DNA from 2 places in the Aeromicrobium jepli genome. Region 2 is predicted to be linked to the other one. Evidence: riboswitches for the same ligand, from Rfam matches in the RefSeq annotation. Region 2 holds a riboswitch; the other holds the start of a gene.
The links. A riboswitch is a leader RNA that binds a small molecule or an ion and turns the genes downstream of it on or off. The one in region 2 is predicted to bind thiamine pyrophosphate.

Region 1: linked by a shared signal. The riboswitch ahead of AB3M81_RS00590 (ECF transporter S component) and the one ahead of thiM (hydroxyethylthiazole kinase) in region 2 are both predicted to bind thiamine pyrophosphate.

What each region holds. Positions count from the first base shown of each region.
Region 1 is NZ_JBFOKO010000001.1:123,579-139,312, reverse strand. It holds gene AB3M81_RS00635 (MCE family protein) at 1-493, opposite strand, end outside; gene AB3M81_RS00630 (MCE family protein) at 484-1,566, opposite strand; gene AB3M81_RS00625 (MCE family protein) at 1,563-2,879, opposite strand; gene AB3M81_RS00620 (MlaE family ABC transporter permease) at 2,879-3,697, opposite strand; gene AB3M81_RS00615 (MlaE family ABC transporter permease) at 3,711-4,481, opposite strand; gene AB3M81_RS00610 (ABC transporter ATP-binding protein) at 4,487-5,467, opposite strand; gene AB3M81_RS00605 (DUF6801 domain-containing protein) at 5,527-6,576, opposite strand; gene AB3M81_RS00600 (energy-coupling factor transporter transmembrane component T family protein) at 6,702-7,370, opposite strand; gene AB3M81_RS00595 (ABC transporter ATP-binding protein) at 7,367-8,716, opposite strand; gene AB3M81_RS00590 (ECF transporter S component) at 8,721-9,311, opposite strand; TPP riboswitch at 9,301-9,410, opposite strand; gene AB3M81_RS00585 (DUF6801 domain-containing protein) at 9,490-11,424, opposite strand; gene AB3M81_RS00580 (DUF4916 domain-containing protein) at 11,579-12,121, shown strand; gene AB3M81_RS00575 (MFS transporter) at 12,141-13,307, shown strand; gene AB3M81_RS00570 (heterodisulfide reductase-related iron-sulfur binding cluster) at 13,403-15,734, shown strand, end outside.
Region 2 is NZ_JBFOKO010000008.1:6,646-22,379, reverse strand. It holds gene AB3M81_RS14510 (hypothetical protein) at 1-593, opposite strand, end outside; gene AB3M81_RS14505 (MarR family winged helix-turn-helix transcriptional regulator) at 629-1,117, opposite strand; gene AB3M81_RS14500 (YceI family protein) at 1,227-1,763, shown strand; gene thiD (bifunctional hydroxymethylpyrimidine kinase/phosphomethylpyrimidine kinase) at 1,824-2,657, opposite strand; gene thiE (thiamine phosphate synthase) at 2,654-3,307, opposite strand; gene thiM (hydroxyethylthiazole kinase) at 3,304-4,113, opposite strand; TPP riboswitch at 4,104-4,196, opposite strand; gene AB3M81_RS14480 (TetR-type transcription factor C-terminal domain-containing protein) at 4,284-4,889, opposite strand; gene AB3M81_RS14475 (acyl-CoA dehydrogenase family protein) at 4,985-6,130, shown strand; gene AB3M81_RS14470 (acetyl-CoA C-acetyltransferase) at 6,166-7,383, shown strand; gene AB3M81_RS14465 (SDR family oxidoreductase) at 7,380-8,135, shown strand; gene AB3M81_RS14460 (fatty acid synthase subunit beta domain-containing protein) at 8,369-15,734, shown strand, end outside.

The DNA.
Region 1 (15,734 bases), on a different contig from region 2:
GCGCCTGCGCGAGCTGGTCGTTGTCGATCTTCTGGGTGGTCTCGGTCAGGCCGGAGAAGGCCTGGACGATGTCGTACGGCGCCCGCGTGCGGGACACGGGGATGACGGCGCCCTTCTCCAGCGTGCCCGGCCCGTCGGGCTCGAGCCGGACGTACATCCGCCCCAGCAGCGACTTGATGCGCACCGACGCGCCGGTCTGGGTCCCGAGCCGGTCCCGGTCCTTCTTGACCCGGAAGACGACGCGCACCTTGTCCCCCCGCAGCTGCAGGTCCGACACCTCGCCGATCTTCACGCCGGCCAGACGCACGTCGTCGCCCTTCTTGAGGCCGCCGACCTCGGTGAACTCGGCGGCGTACGTGGGACCGCCGCCGATCAGCGGGAGGCGGGTGACCTGGCTGGCCGCGACGAGGATCGCCGCGATGACGGCGAGCGACACCGCACCGACGATCACGGGGTTGCGCTCGCGGAACGGCTTCAGGGTGCTCAGCGGCATCGACTCACCCCCGCTCCGGTCACCTTCACGCGCTGCATCGTCTTGAACGGGCGCGTCCTCTCCCAGCCGGGCACGCCGCTGAGGGACGGCACCTTGCCGTTCACGCCGAGCTCGCACACGTAGAAGTTGAAGAACGCCCCGTACTGTCCGGCGCGGCCGATCCGGTCGATCTTGATGGGCAGGATCGCCAGCGTCCGGTCGAGGTCGGCGCGGGCCTTCTTCGTGCCGATCTGCGAGGTCAGCCGGCGCAGCTGCTTGATGTCGGCCGTGATGGCGGGGCTCGAGTCCTGGAGCAGGTCCGAGGTCTCGCCCGTCAGCAGGGCGATGTCGTCGAGGGAGTCGGTCAGCACGCCGCGGTCGTCCTTCAGTCCGGTGATGAGCTGCTGCAGGGTCGTGATCGCCGACGAGAGCTGGTCGTCGCGCTCGTTGAACGAGGTCAGCACGACGGTGAGGTTGTCGATGACCGACCCGATGAGCTCGTCGCGCTGGGCGAGGGTGCTGGTGAGCGACGCCGTGTGCGCCAGGAGCGACTCGACGGTCCCGCTCTCGCCCTGGAACACCTGGATCAGCTCGTAGGCCAGCTGGTTCGTGTCCTCGGGCGACAGCGCCTCGAACAGCGGCTGGAACCCGCCGAACAGGTCCGTGAGGTCGAGCGCCGGCGCGGTGCGGTCGAGGTCGATCGTCTCGCCCTCCTCCAGTCGCTGCGGCGAGCCCTCGCCCTCGCTGAGCGAGATGTAGCGCTGGCCGATCATGTTCCGGTACCGGAGCGCGGCCTGCGTGCCCTGGGTCAACGGGATGTCGGAGTTGACCTCGAACGTCACCACCGCCGAGTTCGCCGAGTGCACCTCGACGTCGGACACGCTGCCGACGCGCACGCCGGCGATCCTGACGTCGTCGCCCACGACGAGGCTCGTGACGTCGCTGAACACGGCGCGGTACGACGTGGTGCGATCGAAGGACCGGTTCCCGATGACGGCCGCGAGCAGGGCCGTCATCAGTCCGGTGATGACGAGGAACGCCAGTAGCTTCACGAGGGACTGCGCGGTCTGCCGGTCGAGTCCGGTGCGGCTCATCCGAGGCTCACCTCCGCTCCACGCAGGACAGGACCGTAGAGCGCGTGGGCGACGTCGGGCACGTCCTCGGGGTCGATCCCGAGCGATGCCGCCACGATCGCGTCGATCTGCGCCGCCTCGGCCGCGCTGCCCGCCGGACGGACGACCGTCGGCGCCGAGAGGGGCGCCCGCTTGCCCAGGTCGCCACCCACGCCGAACTGCTCGAGCATCGAGTCGCTCATCCCGGGCGAGGGCCGCTTCTTCGTGTACTTCGTCCCCGGCAGCGTGGCGCAGCTCGGCGCGAGCGCGTCGGACCCGCCGGTCGCGCCGGGCAGGCGCGGGGTGTCGCCGCCGTCGTACGCGCGCGGCGAGCGCGGCGCGAACTCGATGGAGACGTGCGCGCGGTGGTTGCGGAAGGCACTGTCGATCGCGGGCTTGAGCCGGTCGATGCCTTTGAGCACGCACTGCAGCGTGGGCGAGTACTCCGCCAGCAGGTCGAGCGTCGGCCGGGAGTCCCGCGAGAGCGTGATGAAGTCCTGTCCCGACCGGTCGAACAGGCTCTCGGCCGAGGTCGCGAACGCAGCCGTCTGGACGAACAGCGACTGCAGCTGCGCCCGGCGGGCCGTCAGCGTGTTGCCCGTGACGACGGCGTTGCGCAGCGTGGTGCCGATGGCGGGCATCGCGTCCGCGTACGTGCTGGCGGTGTCCCCGAGCTTGGTGATGTCGTCCACCAGCTCGGGGGCGAGCGGGGTGATCTTCTGCAGGTAGGCCGACAGCGTCTCCAGGCCCCGGCCCAGCGTCTCGCCCTGGCCGCTCAGGGCGTCGGAGAGCGCCGTGAGCACGTACGAGAGGTCCTCGGGGTTGAGGGCCGTCAGCAGCGGGTCGAGGTCGATCAGCAGGTTCTCCACGTCGGACGGCAGTGCCGCCTGCTCGATCTCGTCCCCGGCCTGGATCGTGCGGCCGGACGACTGCGCCACCGGCTGCAGCTCGACGTACTTCTCGCCGAAGAGCGTCTTGGGCACGATGAACGCCTGCACGTCGGCCGCGATGACGGACTGCTGGTCGGGATCGAGTGCCAGGTGGATCACGGCCTGTCCGCGCTCGGACGTGATCTCGTCCACGCGCCCGACGATCACCCCGCGCAGCTTGACGTCGGCGTTCTTGTTGAGCTGCAGGCCCGCGCTGCTGCTGCGGATCGAGACCGGCACGTCGTCCGCGAACAGCTTCGTGAACGCCGCGTACGTGATGAACACGGCGCTGGCGATCAGCAGGACCATGACGACTCCGAGGCCGCGGACCACCGCGGGGCGGTCCAAGGTGGCGATGCGCGCCATCAGCCCGCCAGCCTGACGGTCGTGGTGGTGCCCCAGATCGCCATCGACAGGAGCAGGTCGGCGACGTTGATGACGACGATCGAGGTGCGGACGGCGCGTCCGACGGCGATGCCGACGCCGACGGGTCCGCCGCTGGCGTAGTAGCCGTAGTAGCAGTGGATGAGGATCACGAGTGCCGCGAAGACCAGCACCTTGAAGAACGACCAGAGGACGTCCTCCGGCGGGAGGAACAGGTCGAAGTAGTGGTCGTACGTGCCCTCGCTCTGCCCGTAGATCGCCGTGACCGTGAGCTTCGTGGCGAAGTACGACGAGATCAGCCCGAGCATGTACAGCGGGATGATGGCGATGAGGCCGGCGATGACGCGGGTCGTGACCAGGTACGGCAGCGACGGGATCGCCATGACCTCGAGCGCGTCGACCTCCTCGGAGATCCGCATGGCGCCCAGCTGCGCGGTGAAGCCGCAGCCGACCGTCGCCGCGAGCGCGATCCCCGCGACGAGCGGGGCGATCTCGCGGGTGTTGAAGTAGGCCGAGAAGAAGCCGGCGAACGCGCTGGTGCCGAGCTGCTCGAGGGCACTGTTGCCCTGCATGCCGACCTCGATGCCGGTGAAGAACGACATCGCCGTGATGACGCCGACCGTGCCGCCGATGACGGCGAGCGAGCCGCGACCGAACGTGACCTCCGACAGCAGGCGCAGGATCTCGCGCGGGTAGCTGACGACCACGCGCGGGATCCACGCGATGGTGCGCAGGAAGAACGCCAGCTGCAGCCCGAGCTCGTCCAGGACGGAGAGCGGGCGCTGGTACGCGTTCCTCACGGCGGCCGGCACGTCAGATCGCCTTCGGCTCGACGAGCTGGAAGTACAGCGCGCTCATGACGAAGTTGGCTAGGAACAGCAGCAGGAACGTGATGACGACGGACTCCATGACGGCCTGTCCGACGCCCTGCGGGCCGCCGTCGGCGTGCATGCCCATGTAGGTCGACACGAGGGCGGCGATGAGGCCGAACACGAGGGCCTTGGCCATGCCCTGGTAGAGGTCGGGCGTCTGCGCGAGGGCGGTGAACGACGCGAGGTAGGCGCCGGGCGTGCCGCCCTGCAGCACGACGTTGAAGATGTAGCCGCCGAGCACGCCGACGACGCTGACCAGCCCGTTGAGGAACACCGCGACGAGCATGCACGCCAGCACGCGGGGCACGACGAGTCGCTGGATCGGGTCGATGCCCAGCACCATCATGGCGTCGAGCTCCTCGCGGATCTTGCGCGCGCCGAGGTCCGCCGCGATCGCCGAGCCGCCCGCACCCGCGACGAGAAGCGCGGTGGCGATCGGCGCGGCCTCGCGCAGGACCGCCAGCACGGCGGCCGACCCGACGAACGACTGCGCGCCGAACTGCTGCACGAGGCTGCCCGTCTGCAGGGCCACGACGGCGCCGAACGGGATGGCGACCAGCGCGATCGGGATGATCGTGATCGACGCGATGAACCAGGCCTGCTGGACGAACTCGCGGAACTGGAACGGCCGGCGGAACACGGCCAGCAGGACGTCCGTGCCGAAGGCGAAGAGCCGGCCGACCGTCGCCAGGGGCGCGGTCACCGTGGTCATCACGCTCATCGCGGACCGCCGATGGCCTGCGGCGAGGGCGCCATGAAGCCGGAGCCGTCGTTCTCGAACGAGCCCGGCGGCGGGACGACGCCGTTCGCCGCGCACCACGCGCCCGGCTCGGCCTGCGTGGCCCGCGGGCGGCCGTCCGACGGGAACAGCTGCAGCGGGATCGGCGGCAGCGGCGGCAGGGTGCTGTGGTCCTCGTTGGCCAGCTCGTCGGCGTCCTTCTCCTCGCTCATGCCGATCGGGCCGACCGTCTGGGCGTTGAGGAACTGGCGCACGGCGGGCTCCTCGCTGGAGAGCAGCATCTCGCGCGGGCCGAACATCGACAGGTGCCGGTGGTAGAGCAGGCCGATGTTGTCCGGCACGGTGCGCGCCGTGTTGATGTCGTGCGTGACGATGAGGAACGTGGCCTCGGTCTGGGCGTTGAGGTCGACCATGAGCTGGTTGATGAAGGCCGTGCGCACCGGGTCCAGGCCCGAGTCCGGCTCGTCGAACAGGATGATCTCGGGCTCGAGGACGAGCGCGCGGGCGAGGCCGGCACGCTTGCGCATGCCGCCGGAGATCTCGCCGGGCAGCTTGTTCTCGGCGCCGACGAGGCCGACCATCGACATCTTCTCCATGACGATGTCGCGGATCTCGGTCTCGTTCTTGCGCGTGTGCTCGCGCAGCGGGAAGGCGACGTTGTCGAACAGCGTCATCGAGCCGAACATGGCGCCGTCCTGGAACAGCACGCCGAACAGCTTGCGGATCTCGTAGAGGTCGCGCTCGCTGCACGTCGCGATGTCGGTGCCCTCGATGAAGATGTGTCCCTCGTCGGGCTTGATCAGTCCGATCAGCGCCTTGAGGAACACGGACTTGCCGGTGCCGGACGGGCCCAGCATGACGCTGATCTGCCCGGCGGGCAGCGTCAGCGTGACGTCACGCCAGATCGTCTGCCTGCCGAAGGCCTTGGTCAGGCCCTCGACGCGTACTTCGACACCCATGGGGCTCCTTCTCAGGGGGACGGTGACCGCCGCCGGTCACCTCGAGGAACTCGTCCGGATCAGGCTCCGGTGCGCCGGGCGCGGGCCCCGAGGGCGAGTCTGGCCGCGAGGAGGATCCCGAACAGTCCGGCGAAGCCCGCGGCGACCGGCGACCCCGTGGCGGGCAGCGACGTCGTCTCGGCCGACGTGCTCGTGGGGACCTGCGTGTCGGCCACGCCGTCGCCGTCGGTGTCCTCCCACGTGTAGCCGCTGTCGCTGATGACGGTCTCGTCGTCCGGCACGACCGGGTCGATCACCTCGGGGTCGGTGCCCGATCCGTCACCGGATCCGGGGTCCGTCGGGCCGGGTCCGCCGGTGCCGCTGTCCGCGGGGAGCGGGCAGTCCGTCTCGGAGCAGCCCGCGCCGAGCGCGATCGTGCCGATCACGCGCTCGGCCGGATCGCCCTCCTTGACCGTGTTGCCCGCCTGGACCGTGCCGTGGACGCACTCCAGGTCGGCCTCGCCGATGCTGCCGACAACCTTGGGCGTCATCTCCGAGTGCAGCACGAACGACTGGGGGGTCTGGACGTAGATGAGGCCGTTGCCGTCCGGCACCTCGGGCACCGGGACGGCGTCGACCTTGCCCTTCGCGACCATCGAGACCTCCTGGTCCTTGACGAGCTTGACCCAGTCCTTGACCAGCGGGCCGGGCTCGCCGTTGGGGCCCTTCACCTGCTGGTTGATCGTCTTGACCTCGCCGCCCGGCGCGACACCCTTGAGGTCGACGTTGGTGGTCGAGGAGCCCTTGACGTCGGTCACCTTCATCGGACCCATGAGGCGGTTGACGAGTTTCACCGAGAGGTCGAGCGTGAGCGTCGTGTCCGTCGCCGGCACGGTGTCACCGGGCTGCACGCGGTCGGGCAGGTTCGTCTCGGCCGTGACGTAGAACTGCTGCGTGCCGTCGAGCGACAGGTCGATCGTCGTGTTGGTCGCGGTGCACGCGTAGGGGACGCGCTCGACCTTCGCCGGGGCCGCGCTCGCGGCCGCGGGGAGGGAGACGATGCCGGCCGCCACGACGGTGCCGGCGGCCAGGCCGCGCAGGCCTCGACGAACAGGAGCGCTCAGGCGCATGGTTCCCTCACTTCACGACTGGTGACACCTCGGGTCCGCGCCTCCGGGAAGGCGTGGGCCAGATGACTGTAACCAGAAGTTGCAATGTGACGCAAGCCACGCAGACGGGCTTTGATACTCGTGAGTCACATGAGCGCGAGGAGAGCCGGGAGCGCGCCCAGCGCGACGGCACCGAGGACGGCGCCTCGGTCCACGGTCGTCCATGTCGCGGGCTCGGCCCACGTCCGCCGGTGCGCCGTGGCGAACCCCCGCGCGTCCATGGCGATCGAGGTGCGGGTCGCGTCGCGCATCGTGTGCACCAGGAGCGTGAAGGCCATGGCGAACGGCCGGCGGGGCAGGCCGCGCGCACGCCGCGCGCGGTCGACGTCGTGCCATGCCTGCCACGCGCCACCCACCCGCTGCAGGGCGGCGGACAGCGCCGCCGCGAAGCGGCCCGGGACCCGCAGGCTCTGCGCGAGGTAGTCCCCCAGCCGGGCGACGTCGAGGTATCCGACCGCGACGGCGCCGGGCCACGCCATGACGAACGTCCGCATCCCGGCCACCGTCGCGACCTCGAGGTCGCGACCGCCCAGCCACCACGTGGACCACATGATGCTGGCCACGGGCAGCGCGACGAGCGCGAGGCACAGCGCCGGGTACCGCCACGACGGGACCAGAAGGGCCATGACCACGAGGTGCAGGACGACGCACGTCACGGCGACCGGCATCGTGCGGATGGCCGGCGAGCCCAGCGCGGGGGCGAGCGCCATCGCGATCAGCACGAGCGGGTTGAACCGCGTGATGACACCGGTCATGCGATCACCGCTCCGGCCTTCATGACCACGTCGCGATCGCGGGGCAGGTCGGCGTCGTGCGTGGACACGGCGACCGTCGCACCGCAGCTGGCAGCCGTCGCGAGCCAGCCGGCGACGAGCGCCCACGTGCCCCGGTCCTGGCCGACCGTGGGCTCGTCGGCCAGGACGAGCCCGGGGCGGTGGGCCGTCGCCGCGGCCAGGGCGAGGCGGCGCTGCTCGCCGCCGGAGAGCCGGTACGGGTGGTCGTCGCCGCGACCGGCCAGCCCGATGACCTCGAGCAGGGCGTCCACGTCGACACCGCGGCCGAGCGCGTGAGGCGTGGCCTCGAGCTCGAGGCGCACCGTGCGGGCGACGAAGCCGAGCTCGGGATCCTGCGGGCACCAGCCGACCTCGTCCGGCGCGACGACGCGGCCCGCCGTGGGCGGCAGCAGGCCGCCGAGCGCGAGGAGCGCCGACGACTTCCCGGCACCGCTGGATCCCACGAGCGCGGTCGTCGTGCCCGCCGCCAGGGACAGGCTGAGCCCGTCGACCGCGCGCGTGCGCTCGGTCCCGCGCAGGGTGCGCGTGACCCGGTCAACGACGAGGTCGTGCGCCTCCACCACCACCGGGCCGGCGGGTCGCACGAGGTCCTCGGGCACCGCGGCGGGGACCGGCGCGGGCCGGCCCGGCATCCACAGCTCGTCGGGGACGCCCGCCGTCAGGAAGTCTGCGACCGTCCCGTCGAAGACGATCCGGCCCCGGTCGAGCACGATGACGCGGTCGACGTGCTCGAGCCACGGCTCGAAGCGGTGCTCGACGACGACGAGGGACCGCTCCCCCACGACGCGCAGCACCGCGTCCCGGACCTCGACCGCGAGGTCCGGGTCGAGCATCGACGTGGGCTCGTCGAGCAGGAGCACGTCCGGTCGCGTGGCCAGCGCTCCCGCGAGAGCGAGGCGGTGCCGCTCCCCTCCGGACAGCGCACTGGTGAACCGGTCGAGGCCGTAGCGCAGGTCGACCGCCTCGAGCGACTCCTCGACCCGGTGCCAGATCTCGTCGCGGGACAGCCCGAGGTTCTCGGGACCGAAGGCGACGTCACGCCCGATGCGGTCCGCCACGATCGACGAGGACGGGTTCTGGGTGACCATGCCGATGCGGCCGGTCACCTCGACCTCGCCGCGCGACTCGCCCACGAGCGTCGTCCCCAGCGCGCCCGCGACCGCGTGCAGCGCCGTCGACTTGCCACTGCCGCTGGGGCCGACGAGCAGCACCCGCTCCCCGGGCCCGACCGCCAGGTCGAGGCGGTCGAGCACGGGACGAGAGGCGTGCAGCGGCGTCCAGGAGTAGTCGCGGAACGCGATCGTCACGGCGTCACGGCCGGCCGGCGGGGAAGGAGTCCAGCGCTCCCGCCCGCGCCAGGGAGCGCACCAGCAGCCAGCCGCCGAGGCCGGCGATGACGACGCCCGAGGTGACGAAGAAGCCCAGGTAGGCCAGGCGCCACGGCAGGTCCCAGTCGACCCAGTAGTACTTCCACTCGTAGAACGTCGCGAACGCCGCCGACAGGGCGCCGGCGAGCATGGCGGTGAGGACGTCGAACCGGCGATAGAGGAACACCGCGAAGACCAGCTCCGCGCCGAGGCCCTGGACGATGCCGGAGAGCAGCACCGTGCCACCCCAGGCCGTCCCGCCCAGGACGAACATCGACACCATCGCGGCGACGAGCTCGGTCGCGAACGCGGCGCCGGGCCGGCGGACGATCAGGCCGCCGACGACGCCGGCGATGAGCCAGGTGCCGGCCAGGAGGCCGGCGGCGGGCTTGAACCCGACCGCCGCGCCCAGGTCGATCAGGTCGTACAGCTTCCCCCATCCCCAGAAGACGACGCCGAACGCGACGCCCAACAGGGCGATCGTGACGAGGTCCAGTGTGCGGTAGCGGGTGGTGGAACGGACAGCAGATGTCATCGTGACTCCCTTCGCCGGTGCTAACCGGAGCAGGTTCAAGGGTCTGCGGCGGATCCGCACTCTCAGCGCCCTCTGCATGGCGCTCCCCTGTCGTGTGCCTCCAGCCTAGCCCGGCGGGGACGCGGAAGGGGAGCGGGAGCGAGTCGTGAGACCCGCTCCCGCTCCCCTGCCGTCCGCGTCAGCCGCGGCTGGTGCGCCGGCGCAGGGCGATCGCGCCCGCGCCCCCGAGCAGCAGCGCGCCGCCCAGCACCGCGATGCCGACTCCCGGACCACCGGCGGACGCGAGGACGTCGTTGGTCCAGTAGTCGTCGTCGCCGTCGGTCGTGGCGGCGTCATCGGCGGCGGCCTCGATCTCGATCGGGACCGCGGCGATCAGGGCACCGGAGCTGCTGTACACCCGCACGGTGTGCGAGCCGGCCGGCGCCGTGGTCGGGATCCGCACCGAGGCCTGACCCGACACGTCCACGACCCGGGTGCCCAGGTTGATGGGCTCGGAGCGCAGCTCGAACCGGACCGTCTTGCCGATCCACTCGTCCGTGAACGAGAAGGTGATCGCGTCGCCGGGAGCCACCACGTCGGGACCGACCAGCTCGACCGGCACGTCGCCCGCGTCGTCGGTGGGCTCGGTGGTGGGCTCGTCCGTCGGGGCCGGCGTGGTCGGGCCGGTGGTCGGCTCGGTGGTCGGCTCGGTCGGGGCCGGCGTGGTCGGGCCGGTGGTGGGCTGCGTCGTGGGCTCGTCCGTCGGGTCCGTGACCGGCTCGCCCGACACGGTGATGTCGCCCAGGCCCAGGTCCTCCGGGCCGTTGCAGGCCAGGCTCGCGTCCAGCGTCCTCGAGCTGGTGTAGATCTTCGCGGCGACGCTGAACGTGCCGGGCATGCCGAGCGCGACCGAGTCGGCGGCGTACGCCGGGACCCGGATGGCCGGGACGGTGCCCTTCGCCGGGATCAGCCACGGGGTGTTCGCCTGCTGCGGGATCGGCGTGCGAGCGGCACTGAGACTCGGGATGGCGACCGTCGAGGTCTGGCCCCCCGTCGTCAGGGTGATCGCCGCGTCCGTCGAGGCGCCGTCCGCCGCCTCGCCCTTGAGGAGCGTCACCGTCGACTCCCGCAGCAGCTCGGGCATCGTCAGGGTGATGTCGACGCCGCGCTCGGCGATGAGCTCGCCGGGTCGCACCGATCCGGGGACCGTCGTCTCCGCGAGCACGCCGATCTCGTGGCGGCCGAGGTCGAGCCCGCCGGCGGTGACGCTGCAGTCGTAGGCGAACTCCTTCGACAGGTCGACGTCCTCCGCCGGCGGCGGATCCGTGGGCGTCGTGGTGGGCTCGGTCGTGGGCTCCGTCGTCGGCTCGGTCGTGGGCTCCGTCGTCGGCTCGGTCGTGGGCTCCGTCGTCGGCTCCGTGGTCGGCTCCGTGGTCGGCTCGGTCGTCGGCTCCGTCGTCGGCTCCGACGTGGGCTCGGTGGTGGGCTCCGTCGTCGGGCCCGACACGGCGATCGAGCCGAGCGCGAGGTCGCCGGGACCCTTGCACGACAGCGTCGACGGGATCGTGGAGTTGTCCGCCTTGTAGATCGTGGCGGCGATGTTGAACGTCGCGGGCATGCCGACCACGACCGTGTCCACGGCGTAGTCCGGCGTCGTGATCGACGGGACGGTGCCGGCGGCGGGGATCAGCCAGTCCGCGCCCGACTGCTGCGGGATCGGCGTGCGCCCGGCGGCCAGGTTGGGGATCGGGATCGTCGTGGTCTGGCCGCCCGTGGTGAGGGTGACGGACGAGTCGGTCGACGCACCGTCGGCCTCGCGGCCGCCGAGCAGCATCGTCGTGGATGAGCGCAGCAGCTCGGGCATCTTGAGCGTGATGTTGACCGGGGTCGGCGGGATGACGTCGCCCGGGGCGACGCTGTCCGGGACGGTCGTGGAGGCCGTCACGCCGATCGCCTGCTCACCCAGGTCCAGACCGCCGGCGACCACCTGGCACTTGTAGTCGAAGCTCTTCTCGAGCTTCTGGTCGGCAGCCGCCGGGCTGAAGATCCCGGCACCGACGGCGCCGCCGGCCGCGACCATCATCGCGGCCGCCGCCGCGGTCACGCGGCGGGACGGAAGGAAGGACAAGCTCACGGTGATTCCCCTCAGAACGTGATGCGCGCACGCCCGAGACCGGCCGCGCGACGTCGTGTGATCCACCTCACCATAGGACGTGTAACTGACAGTGACAACCCCAGTGTCACGTTCACTTCCGGGCACCGTCGGCGCGATCGACCACAATGGGCCCATGCCCTCCGTGCGCACCCCCGACCCGAATCCCGGCTGGCTCTCGGAGTTCCAGCTGGAGGAGACCCGTTCCCGCGTCCCGATCCTCTACGTGGAGGCCGTGCCCGTCCGCCTCGACAGCCTCGGCCAGGTCGAGCAGGTCGGCCTGCTGCTGCGCGGGTCCACCACCGGAGCGCTCGCCCGCTCGTTCGTCTCGGGACGCGTGCTCCACGGCGAGCCCATCCGCACGGCGCTCATGCGCAACCTCGAGAAGGACCTCGGCCCCACCGCCTTCCCGCAGCTGCCGGCCGACATCGTGCCGTTCACCGTCGCGGAGTACTTCCCGCTGCCGGGCGTCACGCCGATGTACGACACGCGCCAGCACGCGGTCGCGCTGGCGTACGTCGTCGCCGTGACCGGCGAGTGCGACCCGCGTCAGGACGCGCTGGAGCTGTCGTGGCTCACGCCGGAGGAGGCGCTCAGCCCCGCGATCCTCGAGGAGCTCGAGGGCGGTCGTGGCGTGCTGCTCAAGCAGGCGCTGGCGCACCTCGGCGCACTGGGATGAGCCGCCCAGCCGGGCGTCGATGAGGGGCCGCCCGAGCCCGTGGCTGATGCTCGCCGCCGCGATGGCCGCCCAGGTCACCGCGACGGCGGTCGTCAGCACGCCGCTGCTGCTCATCGCCCACCTGCACCTCGAGGAGGGCCTGTCCCTCGTGGCCAGCGGCGCGCTGGCGGCCGCTCCGACGGTCGGGACGCTGCTGACGCTCGTCGCGTGGGGCGCGATCGTCGACCGCGTCGGCGAGCGAGTCTCGCTGACCTCGGGACTGCTCGTGCTCGTCGCCGGCAGCGCCGTCGCCCTGGTCGGCGCACAGCGCGACAGCGTCCTCGTCCTGGCGGCCGGCTTCGTGCTGTGCGGCGTCGCGGCCGCGAGCTCGAACTCGGCCAGCGGCCGCCTCGTCGTCGGCTGGTTCCCGGCACACCGTCGCGGCCTGGCCATGGGCATCCGCCAGACGGGCCTGCCGCTCGGCGTCGGTCTCGCGGCCCTGGTCGTGCCCGCCTGGGCCGAGTCGCGCGGCATCGTCGGCACGCTCGTGCTGTGCCTGGCGACGTCGGTCGTGGCGACCGCGTTCGTCGGCCTCAGCGTGGTCGACCCGCCCCGCCCCGAGCACGTCGGCAGCGACGCGGCCGCCAACCCGTACCGCGGCGACCGGCGACTCGTGCGCATCCACGGCGCGTCCGCGCTGCTCGTCATCCCGCAATACGTCGTGTGGTCCTTCATGCTGCTGTGGCTCATCGAGCGCCACGACTGGAGCGCGTCGGCCGCCGGCCTGCTCTACGCGTCCTCCCAGGTGCTCGGCGCCGCGGGCCGCATCGCGATCGGCTGGTGGTCGGACCGGATCGGCGACCGCCTCGGGCCGATGCGGCAGGTCGCGGCCGTCGTCACCGTGACGATGGTGGCGCTCGCGGTCCTGGGCGAGTCGCCGGTCGCGATCGCCTTCATGGTGCTCGCCGCGGTCGTCACGGTCGCGCCGAACGGGCTGGCGTTCACGTCCGTCGCCGAGATCGCCGGGCCCCGCTGGTCGGGACGCGCCTTCGGCTTCCAGAACACGGGCCAGTACCTGACGTCGGCCGCCGTCCCGCCGCTCATGGGCGCCGTCGTCCAGCACGCGGGGTACGGCTGGGCCTTCGGCGTGGCCGCGATCTTCCCGCTCGCGGCCGTGGCGTTCGTGCCCGTTGCTACTGACAGGTAACATCAGACTCGGCTTTGGCTTGCCTTAGTGCGCCGAGTTCTGCGCAGCGCATTAGGGTCATCAACAAACTGCTCGACCCCCCGAGAGGAATCGGCATGGACCCGATCAACATCATCGCCGGAGTGCTGACGCTTCTCGCGACGGCCGCGGCGGTGTACTTCCTCGCGCCCGGCATCAAGCGCATGCTGGGCGTCATCCGCACCGGCGGTCCCGCGTACGGGCGCACCGACGACCCGGCGCGCCGCACGAAGAACATGCTCGTCGAGGTCCTCGGCCACACGCGCATGCTCCAGTGGACGTGGGTCGGCATCCTGCACTGGGCCGTCTTCTTCAGCTTCATGATCCTCAGCACGGCCGTCGCCACGGCCTACCTGCAGGTCTGGAACCCGCACCTCGTGCTGCCGCTGATCGGCCACTTCTTCCTCTTCGAGTGGGTCAGCGAGGCCATCGCCTGGCTCGGCCTGATCGGCATCATCGCGCTCATCGTCATCCGCCAGCGCAACCACCCGCGCGCGCAGGGCCGCAAGAGCCGCTTCTTCGGCTCGCGCTTCGGCCAGGCCTACTTCGTCGAGGCCATGGTGCTGCTCGAGTGCGGTGCCGGCATCCTCATCCGCGGCGCCGAGTACCAGCTGATGAAGATCGAGGGCGACGACCACGCCTCGTACTTCCACTTCCCGCTGACCGGCTGGATCGGCGACACCCTCTGGTCGGGCATGTCCGTCACCGGCCTCGAGGCCGCCATCTCGCTCATCGCCCTCGTCAAGGTCCTCTCCGCCACCGTCTGGCTGATGGTCATCGGCAAGAACCTGACGATGGGCGTGGCCTGGCACCGCTTCCTGGCCTGGTTCAACATCTACTTCAAGCGCGAGGCCGACGGCGGCACCGCGCTCGGCGCCCTGGTGCCGCTGTACGTGGGCGGCGAGCCCCTCGACCTCGAGAAGATGGAGGACCTCGAGGAGGAGGAGTTCGAGAAGCTCGGCGTCGGCAAGGTCGAGGACTTCAGCTGGAAGGGCATCCTCGACTTCTCCACCTGCACCGAGTGCGGCCGCTGCCAGTCGCAGTGCCCCGCGTGGAACACCGAGAAGCCGCTGTCGCCCAAGCTGCTCATGATGGGCCTGCGCGAGCACGCCTACGCCAAGATCCCGCTCCTGGGCGAGGACCCGGAGTCGCTCAGCGAGGAGCAGCAGCGCGAGCTGGAGCGCCCGCTCATCGGCACCGAGGACCTGTTCGGCGTCATCGACCCCGACGTCCTGTGGTCCTGCACCAACTGCGGCGCGTGCGTCCAGCAGTGCCCCGTCGACATCGAGCACGTCGACCACATCGACAACATGCGCCGCTACCAGGTGCTCGTCGAGTCCAACTTCCCGGCCGAGCTGAACAACATCTTCAAGGGCCTGGAGCGCAAGGGGAACCCGTGGGGCATGAACCCGCGCGACCGCATGAAGTGGGCCGAGGACCTCGACTTCGAGGTCAAGCAGGTCGGCGTCGACGTCGAGTCCCTCGACGAGGTCGAGTGGCTGTTCTGGGTCGGCTGCGCCGGCGCCTTCGAGGACCGCGCCAAGAAGACCACGCAGGCCGTCGCCGAGCTGCTCAACATCGCGGGCGTCTCGTTCGCGGTGCTGGGTGACGGCGAGACCTGCTCGGGCGACTCGGCTCGCCGCGCGGGCAACGAGATCGTCTTCAAGCAGCTCGCGATGGAGAACGTCGCGGTCTTCGAGGAGACCAAGGTCAAGAAGGTCGTCTCGACCTGCGCCCACTGCTTCAACACGCTCAAGAACGAGTACAAGGAGCTCGGCGTCGAGCTCGAGGTCGTGCACCACACGCAGCTGCTCAACCGCCTCGTGCGCGAGAAGAAGCTCAAGCCGGTCGCGTCCGCCGCTCCCCAGGCCAAGGTCACGTACCACGACCCGTGCTTCCTGGGCCGCCACAACCAGGTCTACTCGCCCCCGCGCGAGCTGATCGGCGCCACGGGCGCGAACTACGTCGAGATGGACCGCAGCAAGGAGCGCTCCTTCTGCTGCGGCGCCGGCGGCGCGCGCATGTGGATGGAGGAGAAGATCGGCTCGCGGATCAACATCAACCGCACCGAGGAGGCCATCGGCACCGGTGCGGAGCAGATCGCCGTGGGCTGCCCCTTCTGCCGCGTCATGCTGGCCGACGGCCTGACGGCCAAGCAGGCCGAGGACGAGTCGCTCGTCAACGTCGAGGTGCTGGACGTCGCGCAGCTGCTGCTGCAGGCCGTCAAGCGCTCCGAGGAGGACGTCGTCGCCGAGGCCGAGGCCGTGACGGCCGCCGCCGCGACGGCCGAGGGCGACGAGCCCACGGACGCCGAGCCCGGCCCCGAGGCGAAGGCCGACCCCGGCACGATCACCGACACGGCCGAGGTCGGCCCGTCGGCGGACGCGCACGAGTCGGCCGACGCGCCGA
Region 2 (15,734 bases):
CCGACGCCCTGACCGACGGCCGTGATCGTGTGCCGGCGTCCCAGGACGCTGATGGTCGCCCGAGGTGACTCGCTGATCGATCCGACCCCCGGCGACTGACAGCCTGGGGCGAAGGTCAACCGGACCGCGAACTGGTTGAGGTCGGGCTCGAGGGCGTCGTAGCCGGTCACGTCGAAGGTCGCGTCGAGGCCGCTGTTCGGCGTGAGCTCGGGTCCGCCCTGGTGGCTCCACGAGACCCGTGCGCCGTAGTCGTTCCTCGGCCCGAGCAACGGCCAGGTCAGCCGCTCGACGACCACGTCGACCTTCGCCTCGTTGACGACCTGCGTCCGCAGCATGCAGTCGAGCCGCCGATCGAGCTTGACCACCTGCACCGCGCCTTGGAGGTCGGCGGGGTCCTCCTCGGCGTCCCAGCCCTTCTCCTCGTCGCTCGTCACGACGGATCGGGGGTCGGCGCACGTGAGCAGCTCGGACGCGGTGATCCGGACCTTCGAGGCCTGCCACGCGGAGAGGCCGACCCACGACGCGTACGCCGCGGCGCTCAGCAGCGCGGCCAGGGCCAGGGCGACCGGGAGTCGCCGGGCGGGGATGCTCACCCGTGAACCCTAGGGTCCCTCAGGCGGCGGTGTCCTCAGAACGTGCGACCTCCGATGGCGGCCTGGATCGCGTCCATGACGCGCTTCGTGGCGGCGAGGTCCTCGTCGGAGCACTGGTCGACCAGGTACTCGCGCACGCCGCGGACGTGGGTGTGGGCGGCGGTGGCGAGCAGCTCGAAGCCCTTGTCGGTCAGGACGGCGGTGACGCCGCGGCCGTCGGTGCCGCACTGCGTGCGCAGGACGATCCCGTCGCGCTCGAGGCGGCTGATGGTGTGGGTGATGCGGCTGCGCGAGTGCGAGATGGCGGCCGCGAGATCGGCCATGCGCATGGACCGATCGGGCGCCTCGGACAGGCGCACGAGGATCTCGTACTCCGACATCGAGAGTCCGTGCTCGGTGCGCAGGTCGCGGTCGAGACGGTCCATGAGGACCGTCGTGCCGCCCAGGAACGAACGCCACGCCCGCTGCTGGGTCTCGTCGAGCCAGCGGGTCTCGTTCACGGCGGCGATGGGCAGATCGGTCATGTGATCTAGTTTATCCGTTCAAGTACTTGATTGAAAGTTCAACGACGTGCTAGCGTGAATGTTGTTGAACGATCAACAACGATCAACCACAGACTTCAGGAGACACCCCATGAGCGACATCACCCCCGGCACCTGGCAGCTGGACCCCACGCACACCGAGATCGGCTTCACGGTCCGCCACATCATGAGCAAGGTGCGCGGCAAGTTCGAGAAGTTCGAGGGCACCATCGTCACCGCCGAGGACGTCACCGCCTCCAGCGCGACCGCCACGATCGACCTGTCCTCGATCAACACCGGCACCGAGGACCGTGACAACCACCTGCGCTCGGGCGACTTCTTCAACGTCGAGAGCACGCCCACGATGACGTTCGTCTCCACCGGCGTCGTCCGCAAGAGCGACACCGACTTCGTCGTCACCGGCGACCTGACGATCAAGGACGTCACCAAGCCGATCGAGCTCGACGTCGAGTTCCTCGGCGAGGGCAAGGACCCCTGGGGCGGCACGCGCGTCGGCGTCGAGGCCAAGGGTCAGCTGAGCCGCAAGGAGTTCGGCATCGACTTCAACATCCCGCTCGAGGGCGACAAGGTCATGATCGGCGACAAGATCACGCTGCTCATCACGGCCGAGGCCGTCCTGCAGGCCTGAGCCCACCAGACCCGACGGGGTCCGTGGCGCCTCCCCCCGAGGGCGCCGCGGGCCCCGTCGTCATGTTCCCGCGCGGTCCCACAGGCCGGCGAAGTGGCTGACGGGCCCCGCGCCGCGCCCGACGTGGAGGTCGGCGCCGCCCGCGATGCTCTCGGCCAGCCAGTCCTTGGACTGGGCGGTGGCGAGCTCCCATGAGCCGAGTCGCGCGCGACGCGTGGCGACGGCCGACGACAGCGAGCACCCCGTGCCGTGCGTGTTCGTCGTGTGGATCCGGGTGCCGTGGAACTCGGCGACGGGCGCATCGCGGTCGGGCGGGACGAGCGCGTCCGGCACCGACTCACCGTCGAGATGGCCGCCCTTCGCCAGCACGAGGACGCCGGTCGACTCGGCCACGTCGCGGGCCTGGCCCAGCGCCGCCTCCCACGTGTGCGCCGGTGGCCGGCCGGCCAGCACCGCGAGCTCGGGCACGTTGGGGGTGATGAGGTCCACCTTCGGCACCAGGTCGCGCAGCGCCTGCTCCGCCTCGGCGTCGAGCAGGCGATCGCCGCTCGTGGCGATCATCACCGGATCGAGCACCACGACCGGCGGGCGGACGCGGTCCAGCCACGCGGCGACCGTCTCGATCACGGCGCTGCCGGCGAGCATCCCGATCTTGACCGCGTCGATCGCCACGTCGTCGCTGACCGCCTCGAGCTGCTCAGCCAGGAAGGCGACCGGAGGCACGTGCACCGAGCGGACGCCCTGGGTGTTCTGGGCCACCAGCGCCGTGACGACGGCCATGCCGTACCCGCCGTTGGCCGCGATGCTCTTGAGGTCGGCCTGGATCCCCGCGCCCCCGGTCGGGTCGGTTCCGGCGATCGACAGGACGCGCGGCACCTGCACCGGCGCGCTCATGCGGCGCCCGCCCAGGCCGCGGCGAGCCGGCGCGCTGCGTCCGCGGGATCATCCGCCGCGCAGACCGCGGACGAGACCGCGGCGCCCGCTGCGCCGGCGACCCGCAGTGGGCCCACGTCGTCCACCGTGACGCCGCCGATCGCGACGGCGGGCAGGCGCGTCGTCGCCGCGAGCCGGGAGAAGGCCGCCAGCCCGAGCGGGGGCGGCGCGTCGCTCTTGGTGGCTGTCGCGCGCAGCACCCCGATGCCGACGTAGTCAACCCGTCCGGGGTCGGCCTGCGCGTCGCGCAGCTCGTCAGGCGTCGCGGCGCTGAGGCCGATCACGGCATCCGGCCCGACGAGCTCGCGCACGACGGCCGGTGGCAGGTCGGCCTGCCCGACGTGGACGCCGGTGACGCGTGCGCCCCGCGCCCGCGCGGCGAGGAACACGTCGACGCGATCGTTGACGAACAGCGACACCCGCTCGGGCAGCACCGCGGCCACGTCGAGCACGGTCGAGAGGAAGTCCGCGGCGTCGGCGTCCTTCTCGCGGACCTGCACCGCGGTGACGCCCGCGGTCGCCGCGGCGGCGACGACGTCGACGACCCGCCGCCCACGCGAGGCCGCCGCCCCGGGATCCGTGACGAGGTAGACCGAGAGATCGAGCGTCACGACAGCCGCGCCCGTCCCGTGAGATCGCTCCGGTCGACCGTCGCCAGGGCGTCCAGGAACGCCACGGCGAAGCTGCCCGGCGCGTCCCCGTGCTTCGTGGCGAGCTCCGCCGCGACCGTGTAGACCACCGTCGCCGCGACGGTCGTGGCGAAGCGATCGTCGTCGACGGAGGCGAACGCGGCCATCACGGCGCCGAGGGCGCAGCCGGCTCCCGTCACGCGAGTCAGCAGGACGTCGCCGTTCGCGACGCGGGCGACACGCTCCCCGTCGGTCACCAGGTCGACGGGCCCGGAGACGGCCACGACGCCGGACGTCGCCGCCGCCAGCGCCGTGGCGGCGTCGGCGGCACCCTCGACGTCGTCGGTCGCGTCGACACCACGCCCGCCCGCGCCGGCGCCGGAGACCGCGATGACCTCGGAGGCGTTGCCCCGGATCACCGTCGGTCCCAGGTCACGCAGCCGGTGCGCGAGGGCGGTGCGGACGGGCAGCGAACCGACCGCCACCGGGTCGAGGACCCACGGGGTCCCGGCGGCGACGGCCGCCTCGGCGGCCTCCGTCATGGCCGTCCGCTGCTCGGCGTTCGGCGTGCCGAGGTTGATCAGGACGCCCCCGGCCACGGAGGCGAAGGGGCCGGCCTCCTCGGGCACGTCGACCATCGCGGGAGCCGCGCCGAGCGCGAGGAGGGCGTTCGCGGTGTGGTTGGTCACCACGGCGTTGGTCAGGCACTGCACGAGGGGAGCCCGGTCGCGCACGCGCGCCAGGGCCTCGCAGGTGAAGTCGAGCAGGTCATCAGGTGTGCGCAGCATCGCGACATCCCTTCGCTAGTACGAGCTAGATCAGGTTCGACGGGTGTGATCTCAGCCCTCGAGGGGCACCCCGTGTCTCAGCGACAGGCTAGACCGCCCCGGTGCGCGGGACCAGCACGCACCCCGGTGGGCTCGTCGTGGGTGGATGCGGTGTGAGCCGGCGCGCCGCGTCAGCGGGACGCGGCGACCATGCGGACGGCGAGCTCGCCGTGCAGCTTCGCGATGTCGTCCGGGGTGATCTGGCCCTCGGGGTGGTACCAGCGCACGAGGTCGATGCTCATCGACAGCAGGGCCAGGGCCGTGCCCTTGACGTCGCCCACGGCGAGCACGCCCGCCTCGACGCCGGCCTCGAGAGCGTCGCGCATGATCTTCTCGTTGGCGCGGCGCGACTCGGCGATCTCGGCCCGGTGCTCGGGGGTGAGGGCGTCGAACTCGTACTGCACGATGCGCCCCACGCGGCTGTTGATCGCGTGCCAGCGGCTGAACTCGGACACGATCGCGCGGATGCGCTCGACCGGGTCCTCGGTGGAGGCGTACGCCTTCTCGGTGATCTCGACGGCCGAGCGGTGGCCGCGGCGCGAGATCTCGAAGAGCAGGTCCTCCTTGGTCGCGTGATGCACGTAGACCGCGGCGGGACTCATGCCGGCACGGGCGGCGATGTCGCGCGTGGTGGTGCCCGCGAAGCCGGAGGTGGCGAAGGCGTCGACGGCGGCGTCCAGCAGTCGTTCGCGCGTCGCGGCGGAACGGTCGCGGCCGGGTGCCGGGTCGGTGCTCATGGTGGACAGCATGACGCAGGAATGTCACACTAAGCAAGCGCTTAGTCACGGACGGCGCGTCCCACGAACGACCCCGTTCCACGCGAGAGGACAGCATGGACCGCACGATCTACTCGGCCGACCACGAGGACTTCCGCGCCTCGTGCGCCGCCTTCCTCGACAAGCACGCCCGCCCCTTCGCGGACGAGTTCGTCGCGGCGAAGGCCTTCCCCCGCGAGTTCTGGACCGCCGCGGGCGCGGAGGGCTTCCTCGGCCTGGAGATCCCCGAGGAGTTCGGCGGCGCCGGTGCCGAGGACTTCCGCTTCAACGCGGTCTGGGCCGAGGAGCTCAGCAAGGTCAGCGCCGCGCTCGCGTCGTGCGTCAGCATCCACTCCGACATCGCGACGCCGTACATCGTCGACCTCGGCACGCAGGAGCAGAAGGAGCGCTGGCTGCCCGGCTGCGCCGACGGCTCGATCCTCACCGCGATCGGCATGACCGAGCCCAGCGGCGGCTCCGACCTCGCGGCGCTGCGCACCACCGCCGTGCGCGACGGCGACGAGTGGGTCATCAACGGCTCCAAGACCTTCATCACGAACGGCTTCTCCGCCGACCTCGTCCTCACCGCCGTGCGCACCTCGCCCGAGAAGGGCGCGAAGGGCATCACGCTGTTCGCGATCGAGGCGACCGACGAGGGCTTCAGCCGCGGCCGCAAGCTCGACAAGGTGGGCCAGGAGGAGTCCGACACGGCCGAGCTGTTCTTCGAGAACGTCCGCGTCGGCGCGGACCGCGTCCTCGGCGAGGTCGACCGCGGCTTCATCTACATGATGGAGCGCCTGCCGCAGGAGCGCCTGAGCTGCTCGGTCAGCAACGTCGCGCACGCGAAGCAGATCCTCGCCGAGACGATCCAGTACTGCCACGACCGCAAGGCGTTCGGCCAGTCGATCGGCTCGCTGCAGCACAACAAGTTCCTGCTCGCCGAGCTCGTGACGCAGATCGAGGTCGCCGAGGCGTTCGTCGACGCCGCCGTCGCCGCGCACGCGCAGGGCAGGCTCTCCTCGACCGACGCGGCCAAGGCCAAGTGGTGGAGCTCGCAGGCGCAGAACGAGGTCCTGGACCACTGCGTGCAGCTGCACGGCGGCTACGGCTTCATGAACGAGTACCGCGTCGCCCGCGCCTGGCGCGACGCCCGCGTGACCAAGATCTGGGCCGGCTCCAACGAGATCATGAAGGAGCTCATCGGCCGGGACCTGGGCTTCTGAGCCCGCTCTCTCGAACCCCGAAGAAAGGCAAGAACATGCCCGAAGCAGTCATCGTCTCGACCGCGCGCTCGCCCATCGGCCGCGCCGGCAAGGGGTCGCTCAAGGACATGCGTCCGGACGACCTCGCGGTCCAGATGGTCGAGGCGGCCCTGGCGAAGGTGCCCGGTCTCGACCGCAAGGACATCACCGACCTGCACCTGGGCGTCGGCCAGCCGGCCGGCGAGTCCGGTCACAACCTGGCGCGCGCCGTGGCCGTGCTGTCCGGCATGGACCACCTGCCCGGCGTGACGGTCAACCGCTACTGCTCCAGCTCGCTGCAGACGACGCGCATGGCGTTCCACGCGATCAAGGCCGGCGAGGGCGACGTCTTCATCTCGGCCGGCGTCGAGACCGTGAGCCGCTTCGCCCACGGCTTCGCCGACGTCCCCGGCACCGAGAACCCGCTGTTCGCCAACGCCGTCGCCCGCACGGCCAAGCGCGCCGAGGGCGGCGCCGACACGTGGACCGATCCGCGTGAGGGCGGCAGCCTGCCGGACCTGTACATCGCGATGGGCCAGACGGCCGAGAACGTCGCGCAGTACCTGAACATGAGCCGCCAGGAGCAGGACGAGTTCGCGCTGCGCAGCCAGAACCTCACCGAGCAGCGCATCGCCGAGGGCTTCTGGGCGAAGGACATCACGCCGGTCACGCTGCCCGACGGCACGGTCGTGAACAAGGACGACGGCCCGCGTGCGGGCACGACCATGGAGGGCCTGAGCGCCCTCAAGCCGGTCTTCCGTCCTGACGGCACCGTCACGGCGGGCAACGCCTGCCCGCTGAACGACGGCGCCGCCGCCGTCGTGATCATGTCCGACACGAAGGCCAAGGAGCTGGGCCTGACCCCGCTCGCGCGCATCGTGTCGACGGCCGTGACCGGCCTGTCGCCCGAGGTCATGGGCCTGGGCCCGGTCGAGGCGATCCCGGCCGCGCTGAAGAACGCGGGCATGGGCATCGACGACATCGACCTGTACGAGATCAACGAGGCGTTCGCGTCCCAGTCGTGGGGCTCGGCGCGTGAGCTCGGCATCCCGATGGACAAGCTCAACGTCAACGGCGGCGCCATCGCAGTGGGTCACCCGTTCGGCATGACCGGCGCGCGCATCACGTCGACGCTGATCAACTCGCTGCAGTGGCACGACAAGCAGTTCGGCGTCGAGTCGATGTGCGTCGGCGGCGGCATGGGCATGGCCATGGTCCTGGAGCGCCTCTCGTGACCGAGGGTCGCTTCGCAGGCAAGGTCGCGATCGTCACGGGTGCGTCGCGCGGCATCGGCCTCGGTGTCGCGCAGCGCCTCGTCGACGACGGCGCGAAGGTCGTCATCACGGCGCGCAAGACCGAGGCCCTCGAGGCCGCGGTCGCCGAGCTCGGCCCGGACAACGCGGCCTGGGTCGCGGGGCCGGCCGACGACACGGCGCACCAGGACGAGGCGATCGCCAAGGCCGTGGAGCACTTCGGCGGGCTGGACTTCCTGGTCAACAACACCGGGATCAACCCGACCTACGGACCGATGATCGAGATGGACCTCAACGCGGGTCGCAAGATCTTCGAGGTCAACGTGCTGTCCGCCGTGTCGTGGGCGCAGAAGGCGTACGCCGCCTCGCTCAAGGACAACGGCGGCGCGATCGTCAACATCGCCTCGGTCGCCGGCCTCAAGCCGGCGCCGATGATCGGCATGTACGGCGCGTCGAAGGCGGCGGTCATCCACGTGACGCAGGAGCTCTCGCTCGAGCTCGCGCCGACCGTGCGCGTCAACGCGGTCGCCCCGGCGGTCGTCAAGACCCGCTTCGCCGGTGCGCTGTACGAGGGTCGCGAGGAGGAGGTCGCCTCGGCGTACCCCCTCAAGCGGCTCGGCCTGCCGGAGGACATCGCCGGCGTCGTGACGTTCCTGCTGTCGCAGGACGCCGCCTGGGTGACCGGGCAGTGCCTCACGATCGACGGTGGCCTGACCCTCACGGGCGGCGTCTGATCCACCCGCTGTACGAACGCCCCGGCCTGCGAGAGGGCCGGGGCGTTCGTGCTTTCGGGCACATTTCGCCGCGCGGTTGTCCCCAATCTGTGCGTAACGCTGTGTGCAACGCACGGTTACAGAACTCACGGTCGCCTGCGCACAAGGGCCCGTCTCGTCAATGTGAGATAGAACATGAGGACTTCCTCACGTCAAAGATGAGGAAAGCCTCACGTTCATGGCACGATAGAGGAATGACGACGCTCGACACCTCCGTGCCCTCCGTCCCCGCCACCTCCCGCCGCCCCGACAGCCTGCTCGACGACCTGCGCTCGGGCACCCCGTGGGCGCTGGTCCTGGGCGGCCAGGGCGGCGCCTGGCTGGAGCCGCTGGCCGACCTCGTGCGCGACTTCGCGCTCGAGGCCGAGATCGCCGACCTCGCCCGCCGCGCCGAGCGGCTCGTCGGCCCGGTCGCGACCGAGCTGGCGCGCGTCGGCGTGCCGTTCGACCCGGTCGCGTGGGTCGACGTGCTGGCGGTGGGGGAGTCCGCCGAGGACGACGACGCCCCGGGCCTGCCCACCGACGTCACCGCGCCCGCCGCCTCCGTGCCGGGCATCGTCCTGGCCCAGCTGGCCGGACTCCACGCGCTCTCGCGCCAGGGCCTCGACGTCGCGGCGTACCCGCCGGTCGCCGTGGCCGGCCACTCGCAGGGCGTCCTCGCCGCCGAGGCGCTCGCGGGCGTCCCCGAGGTCGAGGTGCTCGCGCTCGCCCGCCTCATCGGCGCGGCCGCGCAGCTCGTCGGCCGCCGCCGCGGCCTGCTCGGCCAGACCATGGTGTCGGTCTCGAACGTCGTCCCCGAGCGAGTCGCCGAGATCGTCGAGGGCACCGGAGCCGTGTGCCGCATCCGCAACGGCCGCCGCGCGGTCGTCCTGTCCGGCCCCGAGTCGGCGCTGGCCGCGGCCACGCAGCGCCTCGAGGCCGTCGCCGCCGAGGAGAAGGACCTGCGCGAGCGCAAGGTCACCGGCGGCGCCCCGTTCTCGCCCGTCCTGGAGCCCGTCGAGTCGGCGCTGGCCTTCCACCACCCGGACCTCGCCGAGGCCGCCGACCTCGTCGCCGACTGGGCCGCCCGCATCGGCATCGACCCCGACCACGCGCGCCGCATGACCGAGCGCGCCATCGTCGACCCCGTCGACTGGGTCGAGTCGGTCACCGGCACGCTCGACGCCGGCGCCCGCTGGGTGCTGGACCTCGGCCCCGGCGACCTCGCCTCGCGGCTGTCCGCCGCCGAGACGCGCGTGCGCGGTGTCGGCATCGTCGCGCCCACCACGCGTCGCGGCCACCGCGAGCTGACGATCACCGGCGCGCGTCCCGTGCCGCCCGTCGCGTGGTCGACCTTCGCGCCGCGCCTGGCGACGCTGCCCGACGGCACGACCGCCGTCGAGACCCGCTTCACCCGGGCCACCGGCAAGTCGCCCATCCTGCTCGCGGGCATGACGCCCACCACCGTCGACGCCCCGATCGTCGCGGCGGCGGCGAACGCCGGCTTCTGGGCCGAGCTCGCCGGCGGCGGCCAGGTCACCGAGGAGATCTTCGAGGCGCGCATCGCCGAGCTCGGCACGCTGCTCGACGAGGGCGCGACGTTCCAGTTCAACTCGCTGTTCCTCGACCCGTACCTGTGGCGCCTGCAGCTGGGCCAGAACCGCCTCGTCCAGCGCGCCCGTGCCGCCGGCGCGCCGATCGACGCCGTCATCGTCACGGCCGGCATCCCCGAGCTCGACGAGGCCGTCGCCCTCGTCGACGAGCTCACCGAGGCCGGCATCGAGCACGTCGTGTTCAAGCCCGGCACCGTCCGCCAGATCCGCGAGGTCCTCGCGATCGCCAAGCAGGTCGACCGCACCGTCATCGTGCAGGTCGAGGGCGGCCGCGCCGGCGGCCACCACTCGTGGGAGGACCTCGACGACCTGATCCTGGCCACGTACGCCGAGCTGCGCACCCAGCCGAACGTCGTGCTGTGCGTCGGCGGCGGCATCGGCACGCCCGACGCCGCGGCCGCGTGGTTGACCGGCACGTGGGCCCAGCGCCACGGCTTCCCCGACATGCCCGTCGACGGCATCCTCGTCGGCACAGCCGCCATGGCCACGCTCGAGGCGACCACCGCGCCCGATGTGAAGCGCCTCCTTGTCGAGACCCGCGGCACGGGCGCCTGGGTGGGCGCCGGCACCGCCAAGAACGGCATGGCCTCGGGCCGCAGCCAGCTCGGCGCCGACATCCACGAGATCGACAACACCGCCTCGCGCACGGGCCGCCTCCTCGACGAGGTCGCCGGCGACGCCGAGGCCGTGGCCGCCCGCCGCGACGAGATCGTCGAGGCGCTCGACCGCACCGCCAAGCCCTACTTCGGCGACGTCGCCACCATGACGTACGCCCAGTGGCTGCGCCGCTTCGTCGAGCTGTCCGGCACCGCGGCCGACGGCTCGGCCGCGTGGCTCGACGTGTCGCTGCGCGACCGCTTCCACGCGATGCTCCAGCGCGCCGAGGCCCGCCTCGCCGAGCAGGACCGCGGCGAGGTCCAGACGCTGTTCCCGGCGTCCGCCGACGTCGAGGACGGCCTCGCCGCCCTCGACCGCCTGCTCGCCGCGTACGCCGACGCCGACACCGTGACGCTGCACCCCGCCGACGAGGCCTTCTTCGTCGAGGTCTGCCGCCGTCCCGGCAAGCCGGTCAACTTCGTGCCGGTCATCGACGCCGACGTCCGCCGCTGGTGGCGCTCGGACTCGCTGTGGCAGGCGCACGACCCGCGGTACACGGCCGACCAGGTCTGCGTCATCCCCGGCACCGCGAGCGTCGCGGGCATCACGCGCGTCGACGAGCCGGTCGCCGAGCTGCTGCAGCGCTTCGAGGACGCCGCGATCGACGCTCTCCTGGCCTCGGGCCGCGCGCCCCAGCGCGTCCCCGGCCGTCGCCGTGAGGGCGACGCCCAGCTGGCGGCTCCGCTCGCGCTCGTCCTGGCCTCGCCGGACGTCTCGTGGGCCGGCCGCACGGTCCGCAACCCCGTCCACCGCCTCGGCGACGACTGGGTCCTGACCGGCAACACGAGCGCCGAGCAGGCCGCCACGGGCGCCCGCCTCGCGGTCGCCGGCGACGACGCCGTCGACCTCGTCGTGCCGCTCGGCGGGAGCCGCAGCCTGACGCTGCGCCTCGACCTGCCGGCCTCGACCTCGCGCGGCCACGCGCCGGTCGTGAGCGCCGAGTCGGCCGAGTCCGCCATGGGCCAGATCGTGTCGGGCGCCGTCGCCGGCGACCTGCCCGAGGTCGGCCAGGGCGTCGCGCGCCTCGACGTCGCGTGGGACCCGGACCTGGCCGCCGACCACGCCGCCGTGAGCGGGGGACCGCTCGTGCTCGGCCGTCACCGCGTGCCCGACGTGCTGGTCGGCCTCGCCTGGCCGGCCGTCTTCGCCGTCATCGGCGCCGCCCGCACGGACGACGGCACGCCCGTCGTCGAGGGCATGCTCGACCTGGTCCACCTCGACCACGCGATCACGACCGACTGCCTTCCGGCCGAGCGCACGGACCTGCCGGTCAGCGCGTCGCTCGTCGCCGTCGAGGACACCGCGTACGGCCGGGTCGTGACCGTCGACGTGACGGTCGGCGACGTCGCCACGATGCGCGAGCGGTTCGCGATCCGCGGCCGCACGGGCGAGGGCACGCTGCCCGATCCCGCGCGCGCCGGCGGCGCGCTGGCCGACGCCCCGGTCAAGGACACGCCGCGCCGCACCCGCGCCCGCGTCACCCTGACGGCGCCCTCGGACCTCGGCGCGTTCGCCGCGGTCACGGGCGACCACAACCCGATCCACACGAGCGTCGCCGCCGCCCGCCTCGCCGGGCTGGGCGAGCCCATCGTCCACGGCATGTGGACCTCGGCCGCCGCGCAGCACGCCGTCACGACCGAGACCGGACGCCGCATCGCGGGCTGGACCACGCGCTTCATGGCGCCCGTCCGCCCGGGCGCCGAGGTCGAGGTCCGCGCGGACCGGGTCGGCCTCAGCGACGGCCGCGAGGTGCTGGACGTGATCGTCCGCGCCGAGGGCGAGGTCGTCATGGCGGCCTCCGCGCTGCTCGACGCACCGCGCACCGCCTACGCGTTCCCGGGCCAGGGCATCCAGAGCCAGGGCATGGGCATGGCCGGCTACCAGCGCTGCCCCGCGGCGCGCGAGGTCTGGGACCGCGCCGACAAGCACACCCGCAAGGCTCTCGGCTTCTCGATCCTGACGGTCGTGCGCGACAACCCGACCGAGCTCACGGTCCGCGGCGTCACGCACCACCACCCGGACGGCGTGCTGTACCTGACGCAGTTCACCCAGGTCGCGATGGCGGTGCTCGGCGCCGCGCAGATGGCCGAGCTGCGCGAGGGCGGCGCGTTCGTCGACGGCGCCGTGCTGGCCGGCCACTCGGTCGGCGAGTACAACGCGCTCGCCGCGGTCTCGGGCGTCATCAGCCTCGAGGCGGTCGTGGAGGTCGTGTTCCAGCGCGGCTCGGTCATGCACACGCTCGTCCCGCGCGACGAGAAGGGCCGCAGCGACTACCGCCTCGCCGCCATCCGTCCCTCGCAGATCGGCCTGGCCGACGACGAGGTCAAGGACTACGTCGAGGGCGTCGGCGAGCAGGCCGGCGAGTTCCTGCAGATCGTCAACTACAACCAGCGCGGCTCGCAGTACGCGATCGCCGGCACTGTCCGGGGCCTCGAGGCGCTGGAGAAGGACGTCGCGGAGCGTCGCGCCCGCTTCGGCGGCAAGGCCGCGTTCATCCTCGTGCCCGGCATCGACGTGCCGTTCCACAGCCGCGTCCTGCACGGCGGCGTGCCGGACTTCCGGCACAAGCTGCAGGACCTGCTGCCTCCCACGATCGACCCGTCGATCCTCGAGGGCCGCTACGTGCCGAACCTCGTGCCGCGGCCGTTCAGCCTCGACGAGGACTTCGTCCGCGAGGTCGAGGAGTACGTGGGCGTCACGATCCCGCGCTCGGAGGACCCGGGCGTCCTGTGCCGCGACCTGCTGATCGAGCTGCTCGCGTGGCAGTTCGCGAGCCCGGTCCGGTGGATCGAGACGCAGGACCTCATGTTCACCCCGGTCGAGCAGGGCGGGCTGGGCGTCGAGCGCTTCATCGAGGTCGGCGTCGGCTCGGCCCCGACGGTCGCCAACCTCGCGGCCGGCACGCTCAAGCTGCCCGGCTACCCGACGGTCGAGGTCCTCAACGTCGAGCGTGACGCGGCCGCGGTCTACGGCACGGACGAGGACCCGGCCCCCGTCGAGGACGAGGCGCCGGCGGAGTCCACGCCGTCCGAGGCGAGCGCCGCGCCGGCGCAGGCCGCCCCCGCGGCGGCCTCGGGCCCGGCCTCCCAGACGGCCGCCGACCTGCCGTTCACGGCCGCCGACGCCACGAAGGTGCTCATCGCGTGGTGGACGAAGCTGCGCCCGGACCAGCTCGGTGCCGCCGACTCGATCGAGTCGCTCACCGACGGTGCGTCGAGCCGACGCAACCAGCTGCTGATCGACCTGGGCGGGGAGCTCTCGCTCGGCGCGATCGACGGCGCCGCCGAGGCGGACCTGACGACCCTCGGCCACCAGGTCGACGCGCTCGCGCGGACCTACAAGCCGCTCGGCCCCGTGCTGGGCGAGGCGCTGGGCGACCACCTCAAGAAGGTGCTCGGCCCGACGGGTCGCAAGCAGTCCGCGGTGGCCGAGCGCGTCACGGGCACGTGGCAGCTCGGCGCGGGCTGGGCGACGCACGTCCTGACCGAGCTGGCGATGGTCACCCGCGAGGGCCAGAGCGTCCGCGGCGGCGCCTTCGGCGACGTGACGATCGCGTCGGCGGGTGACGTCGACGCGGCGATCGACGCCGCCGTCCAGTCCGTGGCCGCGCGCCACGGCGTGACCGTGCAGATGCCGTCGGGCGGTGGTGGTGAGGGAGCCACGATCGACGCGGCCGCGCTGGGCGAGTTCACGGCGGCCATCACCGGTCGCGACGGCGTGCTGGCCTCGGCCGCGCGCCTCGTGCTGGAGCACCTCGACCTCGTGGACGTGCCGGTCACGGCCGAGCCCGACGAGCAGGCGGCCGCGGTCGTCGCTCGCGTCGAGGCCGAGCTGGGCACCGACTGGGTCAAGGCCACCGCTCCGGCGTTCGACGCCGAGCACGCGGTCGTCCTCGACGACCGCTGGGCCTCGGCCCGTGAGGACCTGGCGCGCCTGGCGCACGGCGACGACGTGACGGGCTCCTTCGTGGGCACCGGCGAGGTCGTCGCGAAGCAGGCCGAGCACTGGCTCGAGCGCACCCGCGACGAGCGGTTCGCCCGCATCGCCGCGGAGGCGCGCGACACCACGCGCGGCGCGTTCGCGGACGAGGTCGCGGTCGTGACCGGCGCGGCCGACGGCTCGATCGCCGGCTCCGTCGTGGGCGGCCTGCTCGCCGGCGGCGCGACGGTCGTGGCCACCACGTCGTCGCTCGCCCCGCGCAAGCTGGCCTTCTTCAAGGACCTCTACCGACGCACCGCCCGCGGTGGTGCCGTGCTGTGGGTCGTCCCGGCGAACCTGGCGTCCTTCGCGGACGTCGACGCGCTCGTCGAGTGGATCGGGTCGGAGCAGTCGCGCACCGCCGCCGGCGTCACCACAGTGACGAAGCCCGCGCTCACGCCGACGCTGCTCGTGCCGTTCGCGGCCGGACGCGTCATGGGCGACGCGACGGACGCCGGACCGCGCGCCGAGATCGAGATGCGCATCCTGCTGTGGTCGGTCGAGCGCCTCGTCGGCGCCCTGTCCGAGTCGGTCACGGACCGCGACCTCGACGCCCGCCTGCACGTGCTGCTGCCGGGCTCGCCCAACCGCGGCATGTTCGGTGGCGACGGCGCCTACGGCGAGGCCAAGGCCGCGCTCGACGCCCTCGTCACGAAGTGGGGCTCGGAGCGGCGCTGGGCCGACAAGGTCACGCTGGCCCACGCCATCATCGGCTGGGTCCGCGGCACGGGCCTCATGGGCGGCAACGACCCGCTGGTCGAGGCCGTCGAGGCGGCGGGCGTCCGCACGTGGTCGCCCGACGAGATGGCGGCGGCGCTGCTGGAGGCCTGCACCCGCGAGGCGCGCGAGCGCGCCACGACCGGGCCGCTCACGCTCGACCTGACCGGCGGCCTCGGTGACGCCGACCTGGACATGAAGGCCCTCGCCGGCCAGGTGACGCTCGAGAAGGCCGACGCCTCCGCGAGTGACACGGTGACCATCCCGGCGCTGCCGGCCCCGCCGTCGCGCCTCGACCGCGTCGAGACGCCGCACTGGGCGCCCGTCACGGCGCGGCCCGAGGACCTCGTGGTCATCGTCGGCGCCGGCGAGCTCGGCCCCTACGGCTCGGCGCGCACGCGCTTCGAGATGGAGGTCGAGGACCGCCTCTCCGCCGCGGGCGTGCTCGAGCTGGCCTGGACCACCGGGCTGCTCAGCTGGGACGCGACGAACCGCGGCTGGTACGACACGGCCTCGGGCGAGGCGGTCGACGAGGCCGACATCGCGGACCGCTACGAGGACGCCGTGCGCGAGCGCATCGGCGTGCGCCGCTACGCCGACGACGGCGACATGGTCG